2 regions of the Pelosinus baikalensis genome follow, and region 1 is predicted to be linked to the other one. Evidence: riboswitches for the same ligand, from Rfam matches in the RefSeq annotation. Region 1 holds a riboswitch; the other holds the start of a gene.
What was found. A riboswitch is a leader RNA that binds a small molecule or an ion and turns the genes downstream of it on or off. The one in region 1 is predicted to bind FMN.

Region 1 (7,640 bases):
AAATAGGCTGTTGCTGACATATTGCCATCCTCTTTAACCATTACCGCTATTTTCCAAAACTCGGCGGGAATTTTAACACCACGATATAGCATATCGTCCGTACGAAAGACCGGTCCAGTGAACACGGTCACTTTAAGATCAAAAGTCTCAGCGTTTTTTAAAATATAGTTTTCTAAATCTAGCCATGTGAGTTGATTAAAGTTTTTATGTTGGGGAGAGCAATTCGTAAAATGAAAAGTATCTTCGTTGGCTTTTTTGGCAAGCTTTCCCCATATTGGATCCAGTCTACGGACAAGATGCCCCCGGTCAATATCATTGTTGTCATACAATTCAGGACCACATTGATATTTGCGGTCAATACGAGGATCAAAGTACCATTTCTTTGGACGCTGAATATTAATGAGCTGTTGTCCATTAATATTTACTGCTGTATAATACGCTAAGCGACGCGATTTACTCATAACAATCGAAAAATGGGTATAATCTAGTACTGTTGTACCATTCTTTAGCAGGGCAATATCCTGCTTTAGATCAGATCGCAACTCAGGGAGAGGTACTGCATAATGGTTGCCGAGAAAGGCAGTGTTATAACCAGTTGATCTTTCGTACCAGTCAATAGCTAAGTTCCCTATTATCATTTGACTTCTTTCAATGTACGGTAACCCAGAACTAGCAAAGAGACTATCAAGTAGTACTTGCTGCTCTTCATGTAGTGTGGGTCGCAGCAGGGTAATACACTCCATAATACTACTGATACGAATGCCTTCATTAGCAATGTATTTGGTACTGTCATCGGGGTCAGGAACGCCTGTATGATGAAGAGCAATGGTCACCCACTCATCATTAAACACCGGAGAACCCGACGAACCTGGCATAGTGTCTGTTGTATAGTTGATAAAGTCGTCAAATATATCGGTGATTCTATTCTCTCTAATCGCAACTACTTTGGGTGCTCCTGAAGGATGCTGGATGCTTGAGACATATTCACCTAAGAGTGCTTTTCCTGATTCCATGTACAGTGGTAAGAATCCAAATTCGCTTAATTTCGTTCCGTCAGCAGAGTCAGTCTCTAATGCGACTAATGTGAAATCAAGTTTCACATCCGTTATAAACAAACGTTCCGGTACAAAACGGAAGCTTTTGATCTGACGCGGCATTAAGTTGAGATCAACCTCGCAGTTAAATTGGGCGAGGCTAGAACGTGCTACGCTTGCGCTGTCTAAGACGTGATGATTGGTAAGCAGCAAAGAAGGCGCAACGAGAAATCCTGTACCATGCCCGAGTACCCTACCTATAGAATCACGTATTTCAATTCTACACACGGACTTACCAGCTTTCAACCCCGCTTCCAGATACGAAATGGGAAATAGGTCACTTTCACCGATGATCCGCTTCATAGACAAGCCATCTCGAGGATTGATGAGTGTTTTGCGAATCGCAACTCGGTAAGATGTATCTACCTCGAGAGGGCTTTGGGTTGAAAGTTTACTAGCAATATGCTCTCGTTCACTCCTTCGATCTATGTAGCGTTTCAGTGAATTTTGCTCTTGCCTATCTACAAGGCTCTTATTCAATCTAGGAAAATCTTGATATGATATGACTGACAATGGTTAGACCTCCTTTCATCTGCCAAAAGTAAAGGAACAGGTTTAATAATATTATTAGAAAATTAAAGAGATAATGAATTTTTTCTTCAAGGAAATACATATTCCCATATTTTAGCATTTGTCATAGTAAGATAAAACTCCTGCTAAATGAATCACAAATTTAACAGTAACAGGAGTTTTGTTGATTTAATAATCGAATGCAATGGCTACTAAAGAAAATATTATAGTTGAAAAACTACTCACATTATATGGTGAGTAGTTTTTTTGGGATTGCATATCAAACCGTCTGTTTGCTCCATTTGCTATATTTTCCATCAGACTAAAAAAACTGCCCACCATGAGGCAGACAGTTAAATCAGAGATCGGTTACTTCGTTATCGATGGTTGATTTTGCTAAAACAGTCTCTGCAATACACTGGACGATCTCCGCTTGGGCGAAAAGGTACTTGAGTGGTTATACCGCACTCTGCACAAATAGCCTCATGCATTTCACGCTGTTGATAGTTATTACCTCGACCGCCGCTATTATGGGCTTGTTTGCGGGCAGCTCTGCATTCAGGGCAGCGTCCAGGTTCGTTAGTAAACCCTTTTTCGGCAAAGAAATCTTGTTCTGATGCTGAAAAAACAAATTGAACACCACAATCCTTGCATGTTAATGTTTTGTCTTGATTCATATTATTAGCCTCCTCGAACATATAAGAAAGCAACGAGCTACTATGTAATAAGGATCATAATGATTGATATAAAGATTATAATCGAAATCTAATTACTCATTGCTTCCCTTGTAAATAACAACATTTCTGGAATAAGAATGTTATTAATTACAGTGTAGTACTAATTTTTTTTCATGTCAAGCCTGAGCTAAAAGAGAATGGATCTGGGGCACCTCGCTTTGCTATTAAACACAATTCATCTTTTATTAACAATGCAGCAGTTACAGTTCTCATCTTTATACTCCTATGCGTACTTCTTTTAAGCTCCTAAATCGACTGCGAAATACTTAAAATTTCATGGGGTTTATGAACTATATAGTTTGGATGTTCCTTCTTCGCATTATCAATCTGATCGTATCCCCAACTTACCCAAATCACCTTAACACCACTTTTTTTGCCCGCAATAATGTCTCTAACTTCGTCTCCAACATAAATCGCTTCGGAATCTTTCAGTTTGTGCGTTTTTAAAAATCTTTTAATATCTTCATTCTTTCCAAACATATTGTTAGAACAAATAATTTCATTAATAAAGTCAATCTGATTATGCTTAAGACATTCTCTTATATTCTGCTCCGAATTTGTTGAGACAATTGCTAGCTGAAAGCCACACGCATTTAATTCTTCCAATAATTCCTTAATTCCATCAAACAAAATAAGATCCTTTATGGAGTACTTATATAGTTTGTAAATGTCCAACGCTAGAAGTGGAAATTTATATAATTTAAAATCAAGAAATTTAGACCTTTCCGTAATAGATAGTCTTTTTATATGTGCAATATCCTTTTGCTCTATCTTCTTTGCTTCATACTTGCTTGCAAGCTGGTTATACACTTCGATAACGATATTTAGTGAATCTACCAAAGTACCATCAAAGTCAAATAGTACGTACCTTACCATAACAATACGTGTCCTCCTTTTAAATTGTTTACCTAATTGATATTCACTACTATGTCAAATCAAAACAGAAGATACTAATGATTTAATATGCAGATTCCCTATACCTGCGGTTCAATTCGTTTTAATTCTTCTGGTATTTTCTATTTCACCTTCTTTCACTGCTTTTCCTTGTTTTATATTATTTAGCCAAAAACTACAACGCCTATAGTAGAGCGAGTTATAGCCGACCTATAAAACAGAGAGAACGTCCCTGTCAAAATGTCTAGGAACGCTCTCTCTTTCTTTGCGGTTAACTGGCGCAATATGCTAGAAAGTCAACGCTACAATTACGGTGAAAGACAGCCATCCTGCAAACAGAGCTCCGGGGGCAAAAGGTCAGCTACTAGTTGTATGATTGTCCATTTCCTCATTTGCAACTCCGTTTTGGCTATTGATTTCCTGCTGCTCAGCTGGCGCATCCTCAGCCTCTGACTCAGCAGCCAATAACATCATTAATTCAGCTTCGGACACAGTGGAAAACATGCCAGAAATCAATTTTTCTCTCATGCTTCAAACCTCCCTTGCTGTGCTTATGCTACCAGTTTACCGCATGATTAGTTATTGACCTGTGGCGAAATTCTTATGCACTGCATTTTCAGGAAATCTTGTCTCTAGCTTCTAATTAACACTTTTAAACTACCTAATTTTTCCTACAAAACTCCTCTTACTGCAATTTATTATAACTAATAAAAGGTAGAAGCAACAAAACCGTCGCTTCTACCTTGCTGTATTTTATATTCCCCTGTTCTTGCGATAAGCAATTATATCTTCAACCGTAATTACCGGCATATGATTTTTCTCTGCAAATGCTACTATTTCAGGCATACGTGCCATTGTACCATCAGGATTTGTTAGTTCACATAATACACCATAAGGTTTTAATCCTGCAATGCGCATTAAATCAACATTGGATTCGGTATGTCCTGCTCTTTCCAAAACGCCGCCTTGCTTGGCCTTTAATGGGAAAACATGACCTGGCCGCCGAAGGCAATCAGGTCTTATAGGATCAGCAATCGCCGCTTTCACCGTGGCCACACGGTCAGCAGCAGAAACACCTGTAGTAACTCCGGCTGCCGCTTCAATTGAAATGGTAAAAGGGGTTTCAAAGCTACTGGTATTTACATCTACCATCATGGGCAATTCTAATGCCTGTACTCTTTCTTCCGTCAAGCACAAGCAAACAATTCCGCTTCCCTCACGAATAAGCATAGCCATTTGTTCATTGGTTAAAGATTCTGCTGCAAAGAAAATATCGCCTTCATTTTCCCGCTCTTCATCATCAGTAACCAAGACCCCCTGACCATTTCGCAATGCGTGTAATGCGGCTTCCACCCGCTCCATAGGATTTCCAAATCGAGTTAGTAATGTTTGATTCACAGTATACTCCTCCTAATGATTTTAGTCGGACTTACTAGAATCAGGGCACAGATGGACAGACAGCTCAACACAGACATAAAACAGCATTAACCCACATTTTAGAATAAACTTTTTTAGCTGACTGCCTTATCCTCTTCCATCCGGACTATACCGTCGGCACTGGTTTCTCACCAGTTCTGCTGACCTCTTTTTCTAAAAGAGCGCTCGCGGGCTCCTCAGTACAACTGAGATACCGCCGATGGGGAATTTCACCCCGCCCTGAGAATAAGTCGATACTTATAAGTATACTTGTGATTTTATATTTGTCAAGGAATTCCATTCCTCTGCTCCTAACAGTTCAATCCTACCCTTTTCTTGCACGCAAAAAAAGAAACTGAGGTTTTTGAGTGAGGCGTTCATAAGCTTGAGGATGTATTTCGGTGAATAAGGAACTCGCACTGGAGAGATACTAGGTGTATGTCGATGATGGGAGGGCTAGTTGTCTCTTGCTGGAATCGGAGCATTTACAACGACGCTGGCACATTTAATTTTCGATTATATCTGTCAAATGTGGCAGGAGAGCATATTCGTCCGCAGCAGTTAAACCGCTAGATCAGAATTTACCCCATTTGGAATTGGTTGCCAATCGTCATTATTTTGTCACATTTATATACTATTCTAAAGATAGTATTTCAAGTAAATTCCAAAAGAAAGGAGTTTATCATAAATGCAACCAATCATTAAAGTATCTCCCATACGAAAAATGGGTGCTGCCTATCTTCAAATATCGCAGCAAAATCAAATGACTAACATACAAAAAAGCAGCAAATACAATAAACGTAATTTTGGCTCAAAAATTACACGACAAAAAGCAGATGTTGTTGAAATTAGTGATCAAGGTTTACGCGCATTACAGCAGCAGGAATACTTAGCCTCTCCTGCGCAAAGCAGTACCGCTCCCTTGTCATATGCTTCACGTTTAATCGCAAATTACGAAAAATAGGATTCTGCCAGGGAACGCAAAAAACCGAACGACTTGCAAGAACTCAACAGAGAACTTGCAGATCGTTCGGTTTTTATTGCATGGTAGTATTATTTTTTAAAAGCTGCTATACCACTCATCTAAGCTTCCGTTATCCTCAACGGTAACTTTATCATTACCCGAAGGATATTTAAAAAACAATAATTTAAGCCCCGCTTTTGACTTTTGTGCATAGGTAATTCCTTGATGAATTAAATAAAAATCTCCTTGTTTAACAAAGGTTTCTTCTCGCGTCTTTACGTTGATATACTTGCTTTCCCCTGCTAATACATAGATATACTCGGTTGTTGTTGTATGATAGTGCGGTTTTTCAATCGTATACTCTGTATATTCTGTAATGCCGGCTTCTACATGAGGATCTCGTAAATATTCCAGTTCTTGAGGCAAGGCTAATTCACCCACTAGATATTGTCGCTTTGAACTGCCTAGTGCTAATTGGATATTTTCACCGCTTATTACTTCGATTCTTTTCATCCTTCTCACCTTACCCTTACCGTCTTGCTAGATTGACAATATTTGAGATAAATTGTACATTTCTTGATCAAATACTTTTCTTTTCGTAAGCGCTTCCATAATATCTATGTTAATCAAGTGATTGTCTTTTATGCCAATGGCACGATTGGATTTCCCCTCAATCAATAGATTAACAGCCATAGCTCCCATTTTGCTTGCTAATATTCGATCAACAGCGGTGGGCACTCCGCCTCGCTGAAGATATCCAAGCACCGTAACTCTTGATTCAATACCAGCATTATTCAATATTTCTTTTTGTAACTCTGCAGCAGATCCTCTGCCTTCAGCCAACATAATAATATTATGAGCTTTCCCGCGCTTCCTGCCTTGCAGCATTTTCTCACAAATTTTCTTCACTTCATATTGTTCTTCTGGAACTAAGATACTTTCCGCCCCTCCAGCAAGACCTGCGTAAAGAGCGATATCCCCGCAGTGCCTTCCCATCACTTCAATAATGGTTACTTTCTCATGAGACATGGATGTATCTCTTATTTTGCTGATGGAATCGAGCACCGTATTAACTGCTGTATCAAAACCAATTGTATAATCGGTGTACGCTAAATCGTTATCAATGGTACCGGGAATTCCCATTACTTTGATATTGCCGCGACCAAGTTTATTAATTCCCTGGAAAGAACCATCTCCACCGATTACGATGAGGCCGTCAATTTCATTTTTCTCTAATATTTCAATTGCCTTATTGATGCCAGCTTCTGTTTTCATTTCTTCACATCTGGAAGTTTTAAGAATCGTTCCGCCTCGGTGAATGATATCGCCAACCGATGCTATATGCATTTCTTTTATTTCACCATGTAAGAGACCCGTATAACCTCTTTGGATTCCAACAACTTTGAGATCATGATAAATGCTTGTTCTTACTATGGCTCGAATGGCTGCATTCATGCCTGGGGCATCCCCGCCGCTGGTTAACACTCCTATCTTCTTCATGAATCCGATCTCCTTTTTTAACACTACAGTTCCTATTTCTTCTACGCTAGTTGCCTTTCAATACCTTCTTGGTTACTGCAACAACATTTTCTGTGGTGAAACCAAATTTATTAAATAATGTTTTCGCTGGCGCTGATGCCCCAAAACCTTTCATGGTTACATATGCACCATCAAGTCCAACATACTTGCCCCAACCAAAATCGCTGGCTGCTTCTACTGCGACTCTCCCTCTCACGGCTTTGGGCAGCACACTTTCTTTATATTCGTCTGACTGCTCCTCAAAAACATCTATAGAGGGCATACTTACGACTCTTACGTCAATATTTTCTTTAGCTAATTCTACTTTGGCATTCACAGCCAATTCCACTTCTGATCCGCTTGCTATAATAATTCCATCTGGCACTGCTTTATTGGAATCGGCCAGGACATATCCACCTTTTAATGCTTCTTTGCTTGCCCCTTTTAATTGTGGCAGATTTTGTCTTGATAAAACCAAAGCAGTCGGCGTTTTTGCCGTTGTAATGG
Region 2 (7,640 bases), on a different contig from region 1:
TCTAGTTGGTTCTGTAATCTGTTACAATTTATATTCTCATATTCAACTGCGAGTTGATATTTGGCTTAATCCTTGGAGTGATCCCTCGGGCGGGGCTTATCAAATTGTTCAATCTTTGTTTGCTTTAGGATCGGGAGGAATCATGGGAAGTGGTCTCACTTATGGATTTCCTACGATGATTCCTGAGGTTCATACAGACTTTATTTTTGCAGCGATTGGAGAAGAAATGGGGCTTATCGGTGCGGGAGCTGTCATCTTGCTTTATATCCTTATGATTTACCGTGCCTTTCGAACATCTTTGTTGTCTTTAATGCCCTTTAGTATGATGGTTGCTGCTGGACTAGCAGTTTCCATGGCGTTGCAGACTTTTTTAATTATTGCTGGTGTCATTAAATTTTTCCCTCTAACAGGTATTACTTTACCTTTCATTAGCTATGGCGGGAGTTCCATTGTTTCTAATTTTATTTTACTCGGTATGTTATTTTCCATATCGGAAGTGAGAGGCTACGATGCGAAATGACATGAATGATTTGGCTAAGAATATTCGTAAGGTTGCTTTTGGACTATTAAGTTTATTGGTTGTTTTACTTTTCTATTTAACTTATATTCAAATAGTTCAAAGTGATTTTTTAATAGCGCATCCCTTAAATCGCCGTACTCTTGAAGCTTCTCGTATGATTCCCCAGGGTATGATACTCGATAAGAGTGGTGAAAAGCTAGCATATAGTAAAAAAGTAGGAGATAGTTTTAAACGGGAATATCCTTATGGATCAATTGCTGCTCAGGTAGTGGGCTATGATAGTATTACCTATGGTCGGAGTGGTGTTGAGAGTACTTTCAATAGTGACTTAACAGGAAATAATACCTCCATTGCTCATTTAGGTGCTGTAAGCCATTTATTTACGAACAGGTCTGGTAATAATGTGGTGTTAACATTGGATGCTACTGTGCAGGAAACAGCCTATAAAGCACTTGGTAATCATAAAGGTGCAATTGTGGCGATCAATCCTAATACAGGAGCTATATTAGCGATGGTAAGCAAACCAAGCTTTGACCCCAATGAAATTGATCAGCAATGGAAACGTATTTCTACTGATAAAAACAGTCCTTTATTAAACCGAGTAACCCAGGGATTATATCCTCCAGGGTCTACGCTTAAGGTTATGATTGCAGAGGCAGCACGCAGGGAAAAGGTAATCGATTTAAAAGAAAAAATATATTGTGAAGCGGCTTTAAAGATTCCACCAGACTATATTTTACAAGAAAGCCATTTGGAAGCTTATGGGAATATTAATTTAGAAGAAGCATTAGCTGTTTCGTCCAATGTATTTTTTGGTACATTATCTTTAAAATTAGGGTATAAAAAAATGGAAAATACCTTTGAGCGATTTGGATTTAAGCGTTCTGTTGGTCAAGAATTGCAAGAAGTTGCTTCTCATTTGCCTGATTTTTCCTCTTTAGGAGATGGAGATCTAGCGCAAACAGGTATTGGACAAGGAAGTTTATTAGTTACTCCTTTGCGGATGGCTATGTTAGCAAGCAGTTTCGCAAATGAGGGGAAAATTATGAGACCCTATCTTGTTGACAAAATAACAGGCGTAGATGGAAGTCTTATAAAAACGTTTGCACCTGAAGAATGGCTTACTCCCACAACTCCTCAATTGGCTGATGAAATTAATAAGATGATGGTGAAGGTAGTTCGCAATGGTACAGGTACAGCGGCCTCTTTGCCAGGAGTATTAGTAGCAGGTAAGACTGGTACAGCAGAGAATTCCCAAGGCGATTCTCATGCTTGGTTTATTGGTTTTGCACCAGCAGATAATCCCCAAGTTGCAATTGCGGTAATTGTTGAGAACGCTGGATTTGGGGGAAGCATTGCAGCGCCGATGGCTCGTCAAGTATTTAAGGCGGCATTACAATAAGGAGGTGATAGTTCACCATGATTGATCGAACTCTTGATAAAAGATATACTATTTTGGAACATATTGGCGGCGGCGGTATGGCTGATGTTTATCGTGCTCATGATAAACTATTGGATCGCTCTGTAGCTGTAAAAGTGCTACGCTCGCAATTTGCTAATGATGAAGAATTTGTTACTCGTTTTCGTCGCGAAGCGCAGGCTGCTGCCCGACTATCCCATCATAATATTGTGAATATGTATGATGTTGGCAAAGATGATGAAGTACATTATATTGTTATGGAATATATTTCAGGTGAAACTCTTAAGGAACGTATTTTGCGAGAGCCACTGCCGATTGAAATGGCCGTGAGAATTGCTGCAGATATTGCAGAAGCATTAGAACACGCTCATCAAAATAATTTAGTGCATTGTGATATAAAGCCTCATAATATCCTTATGACTCGTGCAGGACGTATTAAAGTTACAGACTTTGGTATTGCAAGAGCTGTAAGTTCTGTGACGATGCATCATACCGCGACGATTATTGGATCGGTGCATTATTTTTCGCCAGAACAAGCGAAAGGAACTGCAGTTGGAGCAAAGTCTGATATTTATTCTTTAGGGGTAGTTCTTTACGAAATGCTGACAGGTACAGTGCCTTTTAATGGTGAGACACCGATTAGTATTGCATTGAAGCACTTACAAGAAGAGCCTCGTCCTATACGAGAATTAAAACCAGAGGTACCGCCATTGTTAGAAGCTATTGTATTAAAGGCAATGGCTAAAGATGTATCTAATCGTTATAATGATATTGGTGAAATGATTACGGACTTAAAGTCCGTACAGAATTATTTCAGAGATGATCATACGCGACGCTTATCAAGAGGAGATTTTCCCACACAGATATTGCCACGTTTAGATGAGCCCATTATATCTCAAGCCAATTCGGGGACTGCGCTAGAAGTGGATAATAATAATTTGCAGAAAAAAAATCATTCCAAACGAGTAGTATGGGGACTGGTATTATTACTGCTATTTGGTTTTATGATAGGTGCCTTTTTCGCATTTGGTAAGTTCTGGAGCAACAATGAAGTTACTGTGCCTAATGTTATTGGTAAGCAAGTTGAGGTTGCCCGCAGTCTTTTAGTAGATCAAAACTTGCGAGTGAATGTATCCGAAGCATTTAGTGATAAAATACCAGCCGGACATGTTATTTCCCAATCTCCAGATGCTGGAAATATTGTAAAAGAGCAGCGTATGATTAATCTTGTCGTTAGTAAGGGTGGCGAAATTACTGTAGTTCCTGATCTTAGAGGACTTAGTCGGCGAGATGCAGAGCTGCAAATTAAAAATGCAGGACTTGTGGTAGGGAGAATTGATGAGCAGTTTAATGCTGATACGCCTGTTGATGTTATTATTAATCAGCAGCCGCGGCCACCTGCACAGGTTAATAAAAATACAGCGATTGATCTTGTTGTAAGTAAAGGGGCTGGTCCGCGCAAATTTGCTTTGCCAGATTTCCGTGGAACGCCAATTAATACTGTAAATACTCAATTTGAAAGTTTAAAATTAAAGGTTGGTAAAGTAACAGAAGAAGTGAGTGACAAATATCCTTCTGGGACGATTATTGGACAAAACCCCAGTCCTGCTGCTGAGATTACAGAAGGTGCAGCCGTTGACTTAACGGTTGCCAAGGGAAATACTAGTGCTACCAAAAAGGCTGTAGTGCAGATCACTGTTCCTGAAGGAGCAATACGGCAAGCTGTACAAATCGTCATAACAGATACAAATGGACGGCGTGTAGTTTATGAAAATGTACACAAGCCTGGTGATAAGGTTGAAAAAACAGTTGATGGTGTAGGACAAGTAAGAGTACAAGTATATATAAATGGTGTATTGTTGCAAGAGCAAACAATATAACAGGAGGCAAAAAAGTGCAGCATGGGGTGATATTGAAAACATATAATAGTTTTTATTATGTGAAGACCAATGCGAAAGTAACAATGTGTACTTTGCGAGGACGTTTTAAGAAAGAGCGCTTTTCTCTTCTAGTAGGGGATGAAGTAGAGTATAATATAACAGAAAATGGCAAGGGAATCATTGAAAAGATTTTACCGCGTCGTAGTATGCTGCAACGACCGATGATTGCGAATATCGATCAAGTGATCATCACTTTTGCAGCAGTAAGCCCAGATATCAATACCATATTAATAGACCGATTTTTAGTATTGGCTGAAATGTCAGATTTAGATATTGTCATCTGTATTAATAAAATTGATTTAGCAGATAGTGAGGAATTAAAACCAATTCTCGAACTATATCGTAGCATTGGCTATTGTGTTATTACGATATCTGCTAAGATGGGTGTTGGCATAGAAGAATTACGTAATCAGCTATCTGGGAAGATTAGCGTATTTGCCGGTCCCTCTGGGGCTGGTAAATCTACGATCTTAAATACTGTAGAAGAGGGTCTTACATTGGTAACTGGTCAAGTCAGTGAAAAGATAGGACGTGGTAAACATACGACTCGCTTTGCTGAATTGTTACCTCTTTCTAGTGGCGGATTTGTAGTAGATACACCAGGTTTTAGCTTTACTGAGTTTGAGAATGTGAAAAAAAATGAACTGATGTATTATTTTCCTGAAATTGCAGCCGTTGTGCATGAGTGTAAATTTAATACTTGCCTACATTTAAAAGAGCCTCAGTGTGCTGTAAAGCAGTTAGTGACAGAGGGGCGTATTCAGGAGCAACGCTATCATTCCTATACTGAAATATTGGCAGAAATTCAAGATAAGAAGAAAGGATTTTAAATAGTATGATTAAAATTTCACCATCGATTCTTTCAGCCGATTTCTCGAAATTAGCTGAAGATATAAAACTAGTAGAGGCAGCAGGTGCTGATATGTTGCACATCGACATAATGGATGGTCATTTTGTGCCGAATCTTACTTTTGGGCCACCTGTTGTAGCTGCGATTCGTAAGGTTACTACATTGTTATTTGATGTACATTTAATGGTTAATAATCCTCAAGATTTCATTGAACCCTTTGCTAAAGCAGGAGCCGATCTTTTAACAATCCATGTTGAAACAGCTCCACACTTGCATAGAATCTTGCAATGTGTTCGAGAACTAGGGCTAAAAACGGGAGTGTCCCTTAATCCGGCAACACCGCTATCATCAATCGAAGAAGTACTTGGAGAAGTGGATATGGTCTTATTAATGACTGTAAATCCGGGATTTGGCGGTCAAAAATTTATCCCTAGTATGATTCATAAAATAGCGAAACTAAAAAAAATGATTGATGAACGTAATCTGAAGGTCGATATACAAGTTGATGGAGGCATAAATCCAGTAACGGCTAGAGAAGTTGTAGCTGCAGGTGCCAATATTTTAGTAGCAGGTTCTGCGATATATCAGGCAGATGACATAAAAAAAGCGATTTGTGAAATTAGAGGGACTTGATTATTTCCCTTAATGCTGGTAACATATACAGTAATTGAATAAGTAAGCCTTTGGGGCAAGGTGAAAAAGAGCGATCTTTTAACTCCTTACCGGCGGTGATTAGCCCGCGAGCCGTATGGCTGATCCGGTGGAATTCCGGAGCCGACAGTATAGTCTGGATGGAAAAAGGTGATGATTTAAGTCTTATATAAGGCTTAATCAATGTTGCATTCTAATGTTCTATGAGGCTGTTAAAAAGTTTTTTTAAACTTTTTTAACAGCTTAATTTTTTTGGAGGGTCAATTATGGATGAAAAGTATATGGGGCAGGCATTAGCTTTAGCTCAGTATGCTAAAGGTCGTACCAGTCCCAATCCTATGGTTGGAGCGGTGATTGTTCGTGATGGGCGAGTGGTTGGCGAAGGATGGCATAGAAAGGCTGGTACGCCCCATGCTGAAATTAATGCATTGCAGCAAGCTGGAGATTTAGCCTATAATGCCAGTATCTATGTTACATTAGAGCCTTGCTCTCATCATGGCAGAACAGGACCATGTGTGGAAGCTTTAATTGCAGCTGGTATTAAAAAAGTAATTATTGCCATGACAGATCCTAACCCCTTAGTAGCCGGGCAAGGTATTTCTAAGTTACGTGAGGCTGGGATTGAAGTAATAGAAGGTGTCTTGGCAAAGGAAGCAGCAAAGCTAAATGAAACGTTTATAAAATGGATTTCTACGAAAAAGCCTTTTGTACTTTTGAAAAGTGCCATGTCTTTAGATGGGAAAATTGCTTCTTATACAGGACATTCTAAGTGGATCACAGGGGTAGAATCACGAATTTATGTTCATCAATTACGAGATACTTATGATGCTATCTTAGTCGGGATTGGTACAGTGCTCGCTGATAACCCCACTTTAACTACTCGTCTGGCGTATCAGGGGAAAAATCCTATTCGTGTGGTCGTTGACAGTATGGCACGCACACCAATTCATTCTAATGTCGTTACGGATGGATTAGCGCGAACCATGATTGCTGTTACTGATAAAGCACCTCAAGAAAAAATTGATGCTCTTAGAGCTTATGGTGTGGAAGTAATCGAGTGTGAGAAAACGACGGCTGGTGTGAATTTGTCTCATTTATTTAAGATATTAGGTGAGCAGCAAATTACGAGTACTTTGATTGAGGGTGGAGCTGCCATCAATGCTTCTGTTCTAGAAGATAATTTGGTTGATAAAATCAATTGGTTTATTGCTCCTAAAATAATTGGTGGTGTGGATGCTCCAGGTCCAGTTGGCGGAAAAGGGATAGCTGATGTAAATGACGCCAAAGGATTTGAAGATATACATATGGAAGCAATTGGAGAAGATATATTAATTAGCGCATATCTGCGTAACCGGGAGGGACGAGATGTTTACCGGACTTGTGGAAGAATTAGGTAAAGTCAAAGCCATTGCACGTGGTGTAAAATCTGTGCGTTTAACGGTAGCGGCAAATAAGGTCTTACAAGATGTTAAATTAGGCGATAGTATTGCTGTTAATGGAACTTGTCTTACGGTAGTTGAATATGATGCATATTACTTTACGGCTGATGTTATGCCAGAAACAGTGGATAGTACAGCCCTGGCAAGTTTACAAATTGGTTCTAAGGTAAATCTTGAGAGAACGCTTAGTATTGGTGATCGCTTTGGCGGTCATATTGTAAGCGGGCATATTGATGGTATTGGAATCATTCGAACTAAAGATAATAATGATAATGCCGTAATTGTTAAAATAGAGGCTGGTTCCGAGGTTATGCGCTATATTGTAAAAAAAGGTTCTATTGCAATTGATGGTATCAGTCTCACTATCGTAGATTATGGACAGGATTGGTTTAGTGTATCATTAATACCTCATAGCGCTTCTGCCACTACATTAGGATTTAAGAAAACGGGGGATGTCGTAAATCTAGAAGTGGATGTTATTGGAAAATATGTAGAGAAGCTGCTAAATTTAGACTCGGCTCAACAACAATCTAAAACTTCTGCTATTAACATGAATTTTCTAGAGAAAAATGGGTTTACACTATAAATTGGAGGAATGAACATGAAATTTAATACGATTGAAGAAGCAATTGAAGACATTAAAAATGGTAAAATCATCGTGGTAGTTGATGATGATGATAGAGAAAATGAGGGCGACTTATTAATGGCTGCTGATAAAGTGACTCCTGAGGCTATTAATTTTATGGCGACTCATGGACGTGGGCTTATTTGTATGCCAGTTATTGGTTCTAAATTGGACGAACTGGGTATTGGTGCGATG

Region 2: linked by a shared signal. The riboswitch ahead of ribD (bifunctional diaminohydroxyphosphoribosylaminopyrimidine deaminase/5-amino-6-(5-phosphoribosylamino)uracil reductase RibD) and the one ahead of ribB (3,4-dihydroxy-2-butanone-4-phosphate synthase) in region 1 are both predicted to bind FMN.

The regions. Positions count from the first base shown of each region.
Region 1 covers NZ_JAJHJB010000011.1:19,530-27,169, forward strand. Annotated here, with positions in the region: gene LMF89_RS09885 (DNA/RNA non-specific endonuclease) at 1-1,607, opposite strand, end outside; gene LMF89_RS09890 (zinc-ribbon domain containing protein) at 1,982-2,281, opposite strand; gene LMF89_RS09895 (HAD-IA family hydrolase) at 2,588-3,217, opposite strand; gene LMF89_RS09900 (hypothetical protein) at 3,593-3,763, opposite strand; gene ribB (3,4-dihydroxy-2-butanone-4-phosphate synthase) at 3,989-4,633, opposite strand; FMN riboswitch at 4,758-4,903, opposite strand; gene LMF89_RS09910 (hypothetical protein) at 5,340-5,615, shown strand; gene LMF89_RS09915 (cupin domain-containing protein) at 5,712-6,128, opposite strand; gene pfkA (6-phosphofructokinase) at 6,156-7,115, opposite strand; gene tkt (transketolase) at 7,162-7,640, opposite strand, start outside.
Region 2 covers NZ_JAJHJB010000006.1:128,411-136,050, forward strand. Annotated here, with positions in the region: gene LMF89_RS06725 (FtsW/RodA/SpoVE family cell cycle protein) at 1-520, shown strand, start outside; gene LMF89_RS06730 (peptidoglycan D,D-transpeptidase FtsI family protein) at 510-1,922, shown strand; gene pknB (Stk1 family PASTA domain-containing Ser/Thr kinase) at 1,940-3,820, shown strand; gene rsgA (ribosome small subunit-dependent GTPase A) at 3,835-4,710, shown strand; gene rpe (ribulose-phosphate 3-epimerase) at 4,716-5,363, shown strand; FMN riboswitch at 5,406-5,537, shown strand; gene ribD (bifunctional diaminohydroxyphosphoribosylaminopyrimidine deaminase/5-amino-6-(5-phosphoribosylamino)uracil reductase RibD) at 5,648-6,778, shown strand; gene LMF89_RS06755 (riboflavin synthase) at 6,747-7,406, shown strand; gene LMF89_RS06760 (bifunctional 3,4-dihydroxy-2-butanone-4-phosphate synthase/GTP cyclohydrolase II) at 7,422-7,640, shown strand, end outside.